Regions from separate parts of the Variovorax sp. GW821-FHT10C12 genome, predicted to be linked through region 1. Evidence: predicted binding sites of a transcription regulator. Region 1 holds the regulator's gene; each other region holds the start of a gene.
The links. Region 1 encodes sigma-54, which starts transcription at its own class of promoters, with help from an activator protein. Its sites were predicted from a motif close to TGGCANGNAANCTGCTTT; they were not measured.

Region 1 (4,557 bases):
TCATCGGCGAAGCCAAGAAGGGCTGACCGCCCCGACGACCTGTCGACCTGGTTTTTGGGTCGAATGCAAGGCCCGCTTCGGCGGGCTTTTTCATTGGTGGCGGTGGGCAATTGCCATCCCACGCATACAATGTTTCAGAGCAAGTTTCGTGCCTTTATGACATTGCCCTCCATCCCCACATTCCCCACCCTTCGTCGCCTCGGCCGCCTGGCCTTCGGCGCGCTGTTGCTGGCCGGAGCCGCCTCCGGCGCCCTGGCTGAAACCGCCGACCGCACCAAGCCGATGAACATCGAGTCCGACTCGATGCGCTACGACGACCTGAAACAGACCAGCGTGTTCACCGGCAACGTGCTGGTCACGAAGGGCACGATCATCATCCGCGGTGCGCGGCTGGACGTGCGCCAGGACGCCGAGGGCTACCAGTACGGCGTGGTCACGGCGGCGCCCGGCAAGCTGGCCTATTACAAGCAGAAGCGCAACGCCGGCGACGAGTGGATCGAGGGCGAGTCGGAAGTCATCGAGTACGACAGCCGCGCCGACAACGTCAAGTTCATCCGCCGCGCCGTCATGCGCCGCCTGATCGGCGCCACGGCCAACGACGAGAGCAGCGGCGCGCTGATCGTCTACGACCAGAGCAACGACACCTACACCGTCAACGGTTCCCTCGTGCCGCCGAACGCCGGCGTCTCGGCGGGTGGCGGCGGCCGCGTGAAGGCCATCCTCACGCCGAAGGCCACGCCGGCCCCGGCGGCGCCCGGCTCCGCGCCGGCAGCCGGCGGCAAGAAGCCCGCGGCCCCGGCGCCCACCCCCGCGCCCGGCGCCGGGCTGCGCTCGAGCACCACACTGGGCGGCACCGAAGGGGAAGGGCGCAAGTGATCGAAACCGCAGGAATCCCGCCCGCCGACGGCGTCCCGGGCAGCCGCCTCGTGGCGCGCGGCCTCAAGAAGAGCTACGGCAGCCGCACGGTCGTCAAAGACGTGTCGCTTGATGTGCAGAAGGGCGAAGTCGTCGGACTGCTCGGCCCCAACGGCGCGGGCAAGACCACCTCGTTCTACATGATCGTCGGGCTGGTGCGCGCCGACGCTGGCGAGATCACCATCGACGGCGAGCCCATCGCCCACATGCCGATCCACCGCCGCGCGCGCATGGGCCTGAGCTACCTGCCGCAGGAAGCCTCGATCTTCCGCAAGCTCACGGTCGAGGAAAACGTGCGTGCCGTGCTCGAGCTGCAACGCGAGCCCGACGCCAACGGCCGCCTGGTGGCGCTGTCCAAGCAGCACATCGACGAGCGCCTGACCGACCTGCTGGCCGACCTGCGCGTCGACCACCTGCGCGATTCGCCTGCGCTCGCCCTGTCGGGCGGCGAGCGCCGCCGCGTTGAAATCGCGCGCGCGCTGGCCACCCAGCCGCGCTTCATCCTGCTGGACGAGCCCTTCGCCGGCATCGACCCGATCGCGGTGATCGAGATTCAGCGGATCATCAGTTTCCTGAAGGAACGTGGCATCGGCGTGCTCATCACCGACCACAACGTGCGTGAAACGCTGGGCATCTGCGATCACGCGTTCATCATCAGCGACGGGCACGTGCTGGCACAAGGCACACCCTCGGAGATCGTCGACAACGCCGAGGTACGCAGGGTGTACCTGGGCGAGCACTTCCGCATGTAAGGGAGGGTCGGGTCTCCATGAAGCAAGGGCTGTCCCTTCGCGTCTCGCAGCATCTGGCCTTGACGCCGCAGCTGCAGCAGTCCATTCGCCTGCTCCAACTCTCCACGCTCGAACTGAGCCAGGAGGTGGAGCAGATGCTGGACGAGAACCCGTTCCTCGAACGCACCGCGGAAGAAGCGGCGCGCGAGGAGTTCGGGCTCGATGCTGTCGACACGCCCGTGCCGCGCGACGATGGGGGTGAAACCGGCGAGGGCGACTTCGCCCCGGCGCCGACCAGCAGCGCGACGACCACCACCAGCGAAGCCACGTCCACGCCCGACTCCGACGGCCCCGCCGCCGAGATCACCGAGCGCGAGCCCGACTGGGAAGGCGACGGCACCGTCGAGATGGCGCCCGACGACAGCGAGTGGGGCAGCGATGCGCCTGCGCGCCAGAACAACCTGGGCGACGACGAGCGTGCCGACGCCACCGAACTCGCGCGCAGCCAGGAGTCGCTGCAGTCCTTCCTGCACCGCCAGGCGCTGAGCCTGCGGCTCAATGAAAACGACTGCGCCGCGCTGCGCTTCCTGATCGAATCGCTCAACGACGACGGCTACCTCGAAGACTCGCTGCCCGCGCTGGCCTCGGGCCTGGCGGGCGACGACAACGACCAGTTCGACGACCTCGTGCACCACTTCCAGGTGGCGCTGGGCCTGCTGCAGAGCCTGGAGCCGGTCGGCGTCGGTGCGCGCGACCTCGGCGAATGCCTGAGCATCCAGCTGAAGGCGCTCGCCAGCGAAGACGAGACCGAGGCCGAAGCGCTCATCCGCAAGACCGCCATCGCGATCTGCAAGCAGCCGATGGAGCTGCTCGCGCGGCGCGACTTCAAGCGCCTGGCCACGCTCACGCGCACCAACGAAGAGCTGGTGCGCTCGGCGCTGCAGATCATTGCGCGCCTGGAGCCCAAGCCGGGCCGCCGTTTTGTCGACGTCGAACGCAACATCATCATTCCCGACGTGATCGTCACCAAGACGGGCCGCGGCACCAACATCAAGTTCCGCGTCATGCTGAACCCCGAGGTCATGCCGCGCCTGCGCGTGCACGACATCTACGCCGGTGCGCTCAAGTCGCACAAGGGCGAGGGCAGCCAGGCTCTGTCGCAGCGGCTGCAGGAGGCGCGCTGGTTCATCAAGAACATCCAGCAGCGCTTCGACACCATCCTGCGCGTGAGCAACGCCATCGTCGAGCGGCAGAAGAGCTATTTCGTGCACGGCGAACTCGCGATGCGCCCGCTGGTGCTGCGCGAGATCGCCGACGAGCTGGGCCTGCACGAATCGACCATCTCGCGCGTGACCACCGCCAAGTACATGTCGACGCCCTTCGGCACGGTCGAGCTCAAGTACTTCTTCGGCTCGGCGCTGGGCACCGAGACCGGCGGCAACGCGTCGAGCACGGCGGTGCGCGCGCTGATCAAGCAGTTCGTGAGTTCCGAGAGCATCAAGAAGCCGCTGTCCGACAGCCAGATCTCCGAGATGCTGAAAGAGCAGGGCATCGAGTGCGCGCGCCGCACCGTCGCCAAGTACCGCGAGGCCCTGCGCATCGCGCCCGCCAACCTGCGCAAGGCACTCTAGAAAACCGACGATGACGAGCCGCCTGCTGTCGCGCTGTGGGCATTGGGTGGTCGTCATTGCGGCGGCGCTGCTGTTCGCCGGCTGCGCCACGCTGCCCGACGAGGCACCGCGCCCGCCCACCAAGACCATCGCCGTCTCGGCCGACACCGCGCTCGGCAAGATCGCGCTGGCCTCGCAGCCCGACCCCGACCTCAGCGGCTTTCGCCTGATGCCCGGCGGCGACTTCGCCTTCGACACGCGGCTGCAGCTGGCGCGCCGCGCGCAGCGCACGCTCGACGTGCAGTACTACCAGATCGAGAACGACGAGACCGGCCGCTACCTGCTGCGCACCCTGCGCGATGCGGCCCAGCGCGGCGTGCGCGTGCGTCTGTTGATGGACGACCTGTACACCTCGGGCGAAGACGAGCTGCTGCTCGGGCTGGCCGCCACGCCGAACGTCGAGCTGCGTCTGTTCAACCCGTTCCCGGCCGGGCGCGGCAGCCTGCTCAAGCGCTTCACCGCGTCGCTGTTCGACTTCAGCCGCGTCAACCGCCGCATGCACAACAAGCTCTTCATCGCCGACGGCGCGATGGCGGTGGCGGGCGGGCGCAACATCGGCAACCAGTACTTCCGCCGCACCACCGGCCCGAACTTCATCGACCTCGACACCTTCGTCACGGGTGCGCTGATCCCGCGCCTGGGCGTGCTGTTCGACCAGTACTGGAACAGCCCGCACGTGCGCCCGATCGGCGCGGTCGTGCACACCGACCTGCCGCGCGAAGAACTGCAGCGCCGCTTCGACGCCGCCACCGGCCCCGACACCACGCCGCCGCCGCCCAGGCCCGCGCCCAACGACCTGCTGGGCTACAGCCCGGTGGCCGACGACCTCGACGCCGGCAAGCTGGGCCTGATCTGGACCACAGCCGAGGCCTATGCCGATTCGCCCGACCGCGTGATCGGCAAGACCGCGTCGTATGGCGGCGTGCCGCTGCTCGACGTGGACAGCGTGCGCTACAACGTGGTCGAGCAGATGCGCCGCGCGCGCAGCGAGGTGACGCTGGTCTCGCCCTACCTGATCCCGGGCGCGTCGGGGCTGGAGGTGATGCGCGAGATCCGCGGGCGCAACGTGAAGATCAGCGTGGTCACCAACTCGCTCGCCGCCACCGACGAACCGCTGGTCCACACCGCCTACCGCCGCTACCGCGCCGACATGCTCGCGTTGGGCGCCGAGCTGCACGAGCTGAGTTCCGCGCGCACGCGGCGCAGCGTGCGCCTCGGCCTGTTCGGCACGTCGGTGGGCC
Region 2 (4,557 bases), 200 kb from region 1:
TCGCGCAGTTCGCCGAGGCGTATTCGCTGCCCGTGTACTGCTCGTTCCGCCGCCAGATGCTGATGTCCGCCGAGCACCCCTGCTACGCGGGCGACCTGGGGCTCGGCGCGAATCCGCGCATGCTGGCGCGCATCCGCGATGCGGACCTCGTGCTGCTGGTGGGCGGGCGCTTGTCGGAAGTGCCGTCGCAGGGCTATGAGCTGTTCGCGATCCCGCAGCCGAAGCAGGCGCTGGTGCATGTGCACGCCGATGCCGACGAGCTCGGCAAGCTCTACCGCCCGACGCAGGGCATCCACGCCACGCCGCAGGCGTTCGCCGAAGCGGTGTCCGCGCTGCGTCCGGCGTCACCGCCCGTGTGGCAGGCCGAGACGAAGACCGCGCGCGAAGACTTCCTGCGCTGGAGCGATCCGGCCGCGGTCCGCATCCCCGGCCCGCTGCAGATGGGCGAGGTCATGCAGCATCTGCGCGAGGTGCTGCCGGCCGACACCATCTTCTGCAACGGCGCGGGCAACTTCGCGACCTGGGTGCACCGCTTCTGGCCGTTCCGCGCGTTCGCGAGCCAGCTCGCGCCGACCAGCGGCTCGATGGGCTACGGCCTGCCGGCCGGCGTCGGCGCCAAGCGGCTGTGGCCCGAACGCGAGGTGGTCGTGTTCGCGGGCGACGGCGATTTCATGATGCACGGCCAGGAGTTCGCCACTGCCGTGCAGTACGGCCTGCCGATCCTCGTGGTGCTGCTGGACAACGGCATGTACGGCACGATCCGCATGCACCAGGAAAAGCACTACCCCGGCCGCATCAGCGCCACGCAGTTGAAGAACCCCGACTTCCGCGGCTATGCCGAGGTGTTCGGCGGCCACGGCGAGCGCGTGACCACGACGGAAGAATTCGGCCCCGCACTGGCGCGTGCGCGTGCCAGCGGCAAGCCGGCGATCCTGCATTGCCTGCTGGACCCGGAGGCGATCACGCCCGCGAGCACGCTGGCGTCGATCCGCAAGGCGGCGCTGGCGTCGATCCGCAAGGCGGCGCTGGCGGCGAACTGAAGCGTCGTCAGCGCAGCCCGCCGACATAGCGCGGCGGCGGCGTGGGTGGCAGGCCGTCGGGCTGGCGCGCCGCCAAGCGCGCGGCGCGGGCCAGCGGTTCCATGGCCTGCTCCAGCCGCGTGGCGAGCTGGTCGAGTTCGTCGTCCTTCGTCTCGGCGGCGTGCTGGCGCGTCATGCGCACGATCTCGGCGGCGTACTCGGCGTTGGTGGCCATCCATTCGGTGTCGGTCACGCGTCCGTGCTTGCGCCGCAGCGCCACGTGAAGGCGGGCAGCGAGGGCGATGCGTTCGCTTTCGGACATGGAGGGCATGGCGGGGTCTCCGTCGTTGGGTCAGGCTCCCAGGTGTTCTCTGTGTTGAGCAAGATCGAGGCCCACGAGTTCGCTCTCGGGGTCGACGCGCAATCCGACCAGCACATGCACGAGGAACAAGACGATGGCCGTGCCCGCCGCGCTGTAGATCGCCACGCTGGCGACCGCGATGGCCTGCGTCAGCACACTGCCCGTCGCGCCCGAGATGCGCGGGTCGGCGAACACGCCCGTGAGCAGCGCGCCCACGATGCCGCCGATGCCGTGCACGCCGAACACGTCGAGCGAGTCGTCCGCACCGAGCAGGTGCTTCAGGCCCGTGGCGCCCCAGTAGCAGGCCAGCCCGGCGATGGCGCCGATGGCCAGCGCCGACAGCGGCGTGACGAAGCCGGCCGCCGGCGTGATCGCCACCAGCCCGGCCACGAGGCCGGAGCACAGGCCCAAGAGCGAGGGGCTGCGGCGCACGATCCATTCGCCGACCATCCAGCTCATGGCGCCGGCCGCCGCGGCGATGTGCGTGACCAGCATGGCCAGGCCGGCGCGTCCGTCGGCCGCCACCGCCGAGCCGGCATTGAAGCCGAACCAGCCCACCCACAGCAGGCCCGCGCCCGTCATGGTGAGCGCCAGGCTGTAGGGCTCGAAGGCCTCACGCCCGTAGCCCCGGCGCGGCCCGAGCGCATAGGCGCACACCAGCCCCGCGATGCCCGCGTTGATGTGCACCACCGAGCCGCCCGCGAAGTCGAGCGCACCCATCTGCGCGAGCCAGCCGCCCGGCTCCCACACCCAGTGCGCCACGGGTGCGTACACGAGCACGCTCCACAGCAGCGCGAACCACAGCAGCGCCGAGAAGCGCATGCGCTCGACAAAGGCGCCGAGCACCAGCGCGGTGGTGATGATCGCGAAGCTCAGCTGGAACATGGCGTAGACCGATTCCGGCACGTTCGGCGCCACGTGGCTCACGGCCACCTGGCCGGCCTCCTTCAGGTACTCGAAGCCCGAGAAGCCGATGCGCGAGAGCTTGCCCAGCCAGGGCCAGCCGGGCGTGAAGGCCAGCGAGTAGCCGAGCGCGAACCAGGTCAGCGAGACCACCGCGGCGATCGCCACCACCCCGGCCATGGTGGCCAGCACGTTCTTGCGCCGCACCATGCCGGCATAGAAGAGCGCGATGCCGGGCAGCGTCATCAGCAGCACCAGCGCAGTCGAGGTCATCATCCAGGCGGTGTCGGCCGCGTTCAGGGAGGCTTGGGGTGCCAGCAGGGCCATGACCGTTTCTTCTTGGAGTGGTGGACAAGAGGCCTGTGTGCACGAGTCATGCCATCTTGTTAACTGCCTGAAACACTTTGGTTTCCCAACCGGGGGGTCGAAGTAACACGAAGCGGGTAATTCCTAATGCACCGGGCGGGTGCGCGCTTGCACAATCTGCGCACTCGCGACGGGCCCTGCTCGTACTGCCGAGGGTCCGAGGAGACAAGCTTCTGATCGATCAACAAGAACATTCTTCAAAGGCTCCGTACGAGATGCCTGTCTGATATTTGAAAAGCGCCGCTGGTCGGCGCTTTTTTTTTGCCCGTTCGCAGCGCAAACGCGGGCGCTTTCTTCCAAGCCAAACAAGCCTCCTGGCCAGCCGGTACCGGCCACCACAGCTATCGTTTCGATAGCGATTCCGGTGAGACAATCGCCCGCATGGAAATGCTGGTGGTCACGGGCGCCTCACTGCTCGCGGGTTTTATCGATGCGATCGTGGGCGGCGGCGGGTTGATCCTGGTGCCGGCCCTCTTTGCGGTGTTTCCGGGCGCGCCGCCCGCCACGCTGCTGGGCACCAACAAGAGCGCGTCCATCTGGGGCACCGCGGCCTCGGCGGCCCAGTTCAGCCAGCGGGTGCAGATGCGCTGGAGCGCCATGTGGCCGGCCGCGCTGCTGGGCTTCGGCGGCTCGATGCTCGGCGCCTGGACCGTCACGGTCTTTCCGGGCGACTTCCTGCGCCGGGCACTGCCGGTCATCCTGCTGGGCGTGCTGATCTACACGCTGGCGCGCAAGGACATGGGCCGGCTGCACGCGCCGCGCTTCAGCGGCCGTGCCGAGACGCTGGCGGCCAGCACCATCGGCCTGACCATCGGTTTCTACGACGGCTTCTTCGGGCCGGGCACGGGCAGCTTCCTGGTGTTTTTGTTCGTGCGCTGGATGGGCTACGACTTCCTCAACGCCTCGGCCTCGGCCAAGGTCATCAACACGCTGACCAACGCCGCCGCGCTGATCCTGCTGGCCGCCAAGGGCCACGTCTGGTGGCACTACGGGCTGGTGATGGCCGTGGCCAATGTGGCCGGCAGCCTGGTCGGTACGCGCGTGGCGCTGAAGCACGGCGCGGGCTTCGTGCGGATCGTGTTCATCGTGGTGGTGAGTGCGCTGATCCTGAAGACGGCTTACGACGCGTTCCTGAAATAAAAAAAGCCCCTGGCGCGAGGCCAGGGGCTTTTTTCGGGGGCACCGAGGATCAATCTTCGACGAATGCTTCTTCGCGTTTCGCCTTGATCGCCGGCAGCAGCACGATGGCCAGCAGCAGCGCCGCGGCGATCAGCAGGCCCGCCGACAGCGGCCGCGTCACGAACACGCTCCACGCGCCGCGCGACAGCAGCAGCGCGCGCCGCAGGTTTTCTTCCATCATCGGCCCGAGGATGAAGCCCAGCAGCAGCGGGGCCGGCTCGGTGCGCAGCTTCAGGAACAGGTAGCCGATGAAGCCGAAGATCGCCACCATCCACACGTCGAAGGTGTTGTTGTTGGTCGAGTACACGCCGATCGCGCAGAACAGCACGATGGCGGGGAACAGGAACTTGTAGGGCACCGTCAGCAGCTTGATCCACATGCCGATCAGCGGCAGGTTCAGGATGATCAGCATCGCGTTGCCGATCCACATCGAGGCGATCAGGCCCCAGAACAGCTCGGGGTTGCTGGTCATCACCTGCGGACCGGGCTGGATGTTGTGGATCGTCATCGCGCCCACCATCAGCGCCATCACGGCGTTGGGCGGGATGCCCAGCGTCAGCAGCGGGATGAAGGAGGTCTGCGCGCCGGCGTTGTTGGCCGACTCGGGCGAGGCCACGCCGCGGATGTTGCCCTTGCCGAAGGGCACTTCGCCCGGGCGCATCTTGATCTTCTTCTCCAGCGCGTAGGCCGCAAAGGCCGCCAGCAGCGCACCGCCGCCGGGCAGGATGC
Region 3 (4,557 bases), on a different contig from region 1:
CGGCGGCCCGGCTTTCTAGAGTGGGCCTCACTTTCCACATTCATCTTGAGAGGACACCCCCCATGCTCGACACGATCCAGGCCATCAACCGTTCGGCCGCCTTCAACCGCTGGGCCGGCTTCGACGTCACACAGGCCGCCGACGGGCAGGCCGAACTGCGCATGAAGTGGCGCGAGGAAGACATGGGCCAGTACGCCGGCTTCCTGCACGCGGGGATGATCGCCGCGCTGCTCGACACCGTGAGTGGCTTCGCGGCCGCCACCGTGGCGGGCCGCGTGCTGGCTTCGCATTTCTCCATCAACTGCATCTCGCCCGCCATCGGCGAGGCCTTCGTGGCGCGCGGGCGCGTGGTGAAGGCGGGGCGCAAGCAGGTGTTCGTCGGGGCCGAGCTGTTCGCGCAGCCTGAAGGCCAGGGCGAAGACAAGCTCAAGCTCGTGGCGACGGCGAACGCCATCCTGGTGCCGGTGGACGAGGCGTCGACGACGCCGAAGCCGAAGCAGGCGGCGTAAGCACCACCGCAGGCTCGGCCTCGGGCTTGCGCTTCAGCCCGAAGAGCGGGCGCAGCCAGCCGATGCGGCGGATCAGCCCGTCGGTCAGCAGCCAGCAGCCGGCAATGGTCACGGCGACCAGTGCCACGGGCTCCCACACCGGGCCCAGCGCGAGCGGTGCCAGCAGCGCCACCCCGGCGACGATCAGCGTCTGGTGCAGCATGTACCAGGGGTAGACCGACTCGTTGGCCCAGCGCAGCCACGGCCAGGGGCGGTTCAGGTGGCGATGGCCATGGCCCAGGATCGTGGCGACCGCGAGCCACAGGTAGGCGGTGCGCAGCACGTCCATCAGCAGCCATTGGGGCGAAACAAGGGCCCCGACGCGCAGCGCGATGAGCGCGCCGATCGCCGCCACCGCCAGCAGCAGCGACACGCGACGCAGCCGTTCAAGCTCGCGCCAGACGCCCGTGTCCACGCCCATCCAGTAGCCGTAGAGGAAGACGGTGAAGTAGATGCTGTGCAGGTGGAAGTCCCACACCAGGTTGTGCGTGGCCGGAAAGTGCCGCGCCAGCAGCACCGTCCACGCCAGCAGCGGCAGCGCGGGCAGCACCAGCAGCTGCCAGCCACGCAGTCCGTTGAAGCGCCGCCGCACCCATTGGCCGGCCGCCGAGCGCCACAGCGGCAGCGTCAGCGCGACCAGCGCCGTGTAGACGAACAGGTAGGGCAGGTACCAGAGGTGGTTCCAGGTGATGCCGAACTCCGCCCCCGCGAACGCGCCCTTGGGCCAGGGCGCGCCCATCGACAGGTAGCGCAGCAGGAAGGTGCCGAAGCCCGGCGCCACCAGCCCGCGCGCCACGCCCTCGGCGTAGGCCTGGTAGGGCACGACCACCGCCATGCCGAAGGCCAGCGGCAGCATCAGCCGCAGCCCCCGGCTGCGCAACAGGCCCCAGGTGCCCTGGCCCCGGCTCAGGAGGCCAAGCGACACGCCCGAGATCAGGAAGACCAGGTCCATGCGCCACAGGTTCAGCACCCGCATCGGCCACGGCAGCCACTCGGCCGTGTGCGGGCTCTTCAGGTGCCAGGGCCAGTCGGCCACGTAGTACATGCCCACGTGGTAGAGGATGACGAGCAGGAAGGCGAGGGCGCGCAGGGCGTCGATGTCATGGCGGCGTGGGTCGGTCAGGTGGGTGGTTGCGGTGGTCATTGCAGGCGCCTCGAAGCGAAGAAGCCGCGATGCTCGGGCCCGCGGCCCCGGCGGGGGTCGGTGAGGGGACGGATCGCTCCCGCTTTGTGACGAGCGGTGCCCCGCAGGGACGAAATGGGCCGACCCCAGGGGGCCGTTTTCGCGAGAATTCCCCGCATGCGAGACCCGCGCAAGAACCTGTACGAACGCTACGAGCCGATCCGGCGGTACGTGGAGGTGGGTTTCTGGATCGTGGTCATGGCGGTGCAGGCCGTGTTCAACACCTCGGTGGCGCTGGTCGATGCAGGGCGGCGCGCCGTGCCGCACGCCACCTGGGAGATTCTGGTGTGGGAGGGTTCCAGCCACCTCGTGCTGCTGGCGCTGGTGCCGGGCATCGTGGCGGTCGAGCGCTGGCTGTCGCCGCTGCCGCGCAGGCATCTGCTGCGCTACCTGGCGGGGCATGCGGTGGCCAGCGTGGTGTTCAGCGTGGTGCACGTGGTGGCCATGTTCGCGCTGCGCGCGCTGGCCTACGCGGCGGTCGGCGAGCGCTACGACTTCGCGGACTGGCGCGGCCAGTGGGGCTACGAATACCTGAAGGACGTGCGCGCGTACGTGTCGATGGTCTTCGGCATCTGGGCCTACCGGCTGTTCATGCTGCGGCTGCAGGGGGAGGCGCGGGTGCTCGACGCGCCGGAGGACGCAGGGGCGGCCCAGGCTGCGATGCCACCGGTGGCCGCCGAGGCGCCCGCCGACGCTGCCGTGCCTCCCGCGCCCGCTGTCGAAGCGCCGCCGGCGCCACCACCCGTGGTGGCCCGCCCCGAACGTTTTCTCGTGCGCAAGCTGCGCCGCGAATTCCTCATCGCCGCCACCGACATCGACTGGCTGCAGGCCGAGGGCAACTACGTCGGCCTGCACGTCAACGGCCACGACTACCTGCTGCGCGCCACGCTCACCGACTTCCTGACCCAGCTCGACCCCGCCACCTTCGTGCGCGTGCACCGCAGCCACGCGGTGAACCTGGGCCGCATCAAGGAGATCGAGCCGCTGGACGGCGGCGACGCCCGGCTGCACATGCGCGACGGCACGACCGTGCCCTGCAGCCGGCGGTATCGCGACGCGCTGCGCGGCGGCGCGGGCTGAGGGTTTCGGCGCGTTCCGATCCGGTGCGCGTCCCGCGAAATCGGCCCATTCCTGGGTCGTTTCGCACCATTCAAGAGCCTGCAGGCACCATTTTTGCTTTCTTGCGCCGGCGCCCCGAGCCGTTCGGGTGCGACGCACCAAATCAAACCAAAAACCTGCAAGAAGCTCTCATGGACGCACTCAAACAGGGCGCTGACGCGCTGTTCATCCTTCTCGGCGCCATCATGGTCCTGGCCATGCATGCCGGCTTTGCCTTTCTCGAACTGGGCACCGTGCGCAAGAAGAACCAGGTCAATGCGCTGGTCAAGATCCTGGTCGACTTCTCGGTGTCGACCATCGTGTACTTCCTGGTGGGCTACGGCGTGGCCTACGGCACGCATTTCTTCGTCAGTGCCACCGAACTGTCGGCAAGGAGCGGCTACGAGCTGGTGAAGTTCTTCTTCCTGCTGACCTTCGCGGCGGCCATTCCGGCCATCATCTCGGGCGGCATCGCCGAGCGCGCCAAGTTCTGGCCGCAGCTGATCGCCACCGCGGTGATCGTCGGTTTTGTCTACCCGCTGTACGAGGGCATCGCCTGGAACAAGGCCTTCGGCATCCAGGGCTGGATCGCCTCGGTCACCGGCCACGAGTTCCATGACTTCGCCGGCTCGGTCGTCGTGCACGCCGTGGGCGGCTGGCTCGCACTGCCGGCCGTGCTGCTGCTGGGCGCGCGCCGCAACCGCTACCGCGGCGATGGCTCGCTCAGCGCGCACCCGCCGTCGAACATCCCGTTCCTGGCGCTGGGCGCGTGGGTGCTGTGCGTGGGCTGGTTCGGCTTCAACGTGATGAGCGCGCAGAGCATCGACAAGATATCGGGCCTGGTCGCCGTCAACTCGCTGATGGCGATGGTCGGCGGTACGCTGGTGGCGCTGGCCATGGGCAAGAACGACCCCGGCTTCGTCTACAACGGCCCGCTCGCCGGCCTCGTGGCCGTGTGCGCTGGCTCCGACCTCATGCACCCGCTGGGCGCGCTCGTGGCGGGCGGCGTGGCCGGCGCCATCTTCGTCTTCATGTTCACCCGCACCCAGAACAAATGGAAGATCGACGACGTGCTCGGCGTGTGGCCGCTGCACGGCCTGTGCGGCACCTGGGGCGGCATCGCGGCCGGCATCTTCGGCACCCAGGCGCTGGGCGGCATCGGCGGCGTGAACCTGTGGGCGCAGCTCATCGGCACCTTGCTTGGCGTGGTCTGGGCGCTGATCGGCGGTGCCGTGGTGTACGGCGTGCTCAAGGCGACGATGGGGCTGCGGCTGTCGCAGGAGGAGGAATACGACGGGGCGGACCTGTCGATCCACCACATTTCGGCGACGCCGGAGCGGGAGGTGAATTGGTAGTCGTCAGTCTTCGCTGAAGCGCATGGCGATCAAATACGCTTCATTTTTGAAGCGTATGGGCACGGCATGGCCGCCCGAAGCACAAATGCGCGGCCTGTAGCAAACTCGTCTGGCCGCTCATTCCATTCCAGCATCCCCCATGACCCAATCGCCCCCCGCCCTCGAAGTCCTCCCCCGCGACCTGTCCGCCTACCGCGAGGGCAACGTCGGCATCGACTACGTGCACCGCTTCGAATCCGGCAAGCCCGGCCCGCACGTGCTGATCAACGCGCTGACGCACGGCAACGAGATCTGCGGCATGACCGCCGCCACGCACCTGCTCGACACCGGCGTGCGCCCGAAGATCGGCACGCTCACCGTCAGCTTTGCCAAC

Region 2: AC07OH_RS22105 (ammonium transporter) is a predicted target of sigma-54. The motif match lies at 2,647-2,664, and genes of this name have one in related genera.
Region 3: AC07OH_RS27315 (ammonium transporter) is a predicted target of sigma-54. The motif match lies at 2,894-2,911, and genes of this name have one in related genera.

The regions. Positions count from the first base shown of each region.
Region 1 covers NZ_JBWKNE010000005.1:357,999-362,555, forward strand. Annotated here, with positions in the region: gene AC07OH_RS22975 (thiol:disulfide interchange protein DsbA/DsbL) at 1-26, shown strand, start outside; gene lptA (lipopolysaccharide transport periplasmic protein LptA) at 157-876, shown strand; gene lptB (LPS export ABC transporter ATP-binding protein) at 873-1,667, shown strand; gene rpoN (RNA polymerase factor sigma-54) at 1,685-3,277, shown strand; gene AC07OH_RS22995 (phospholipase D family protein) at 3,288-4,557, shown strand, end outside.
Region 2 covers NZ_JBWKNE010000005.1:158,833-163,389, forward strand. Annotated here, with positions in the region: gene AC07OH_RS22095 (thiamine pyrophosphate-binding protein) at 1-1,040, shown strand, start outside; gene AC07OH_RS22100 (hypothetical protein) at 1,048-1,350, opposite strand; gene AC07OH_RS22105 (ammonium transporter) at 1,372-2,610, opposite strand; gene AC07OH_RS22110 (sulfite exporter TauE/SafE family protein) at 3,031-3,789, shown strand; gene AC07OH_RS22115 (tripartite tricarboxylate transporter permease) at 3,839-4,557, opposite strand, start outside.
Region 3 covers NZ_JBWKNE010000009.1:16,966-21,522, reverse strand. Annotated here, with positions in the region: gene AC07OH_RS27330 (PaaI family thioesterase) at 63-509, shown strand; gene AC07OH_RS27325 (acyltransferase family protein) at 427-1,692, opposite strand; gene AC07OH_RS27320 (LytTR family DNA-binding domain-containing protein) at 1,849-2,811, shown strand; gene AC07OH_RS27315 (ammonium transporter) at 2,982-4,184, shown strand; gene AC07OH_RS27310 (M14 family metallopeptidase) at 4,324-4,557, shown strand, end outside.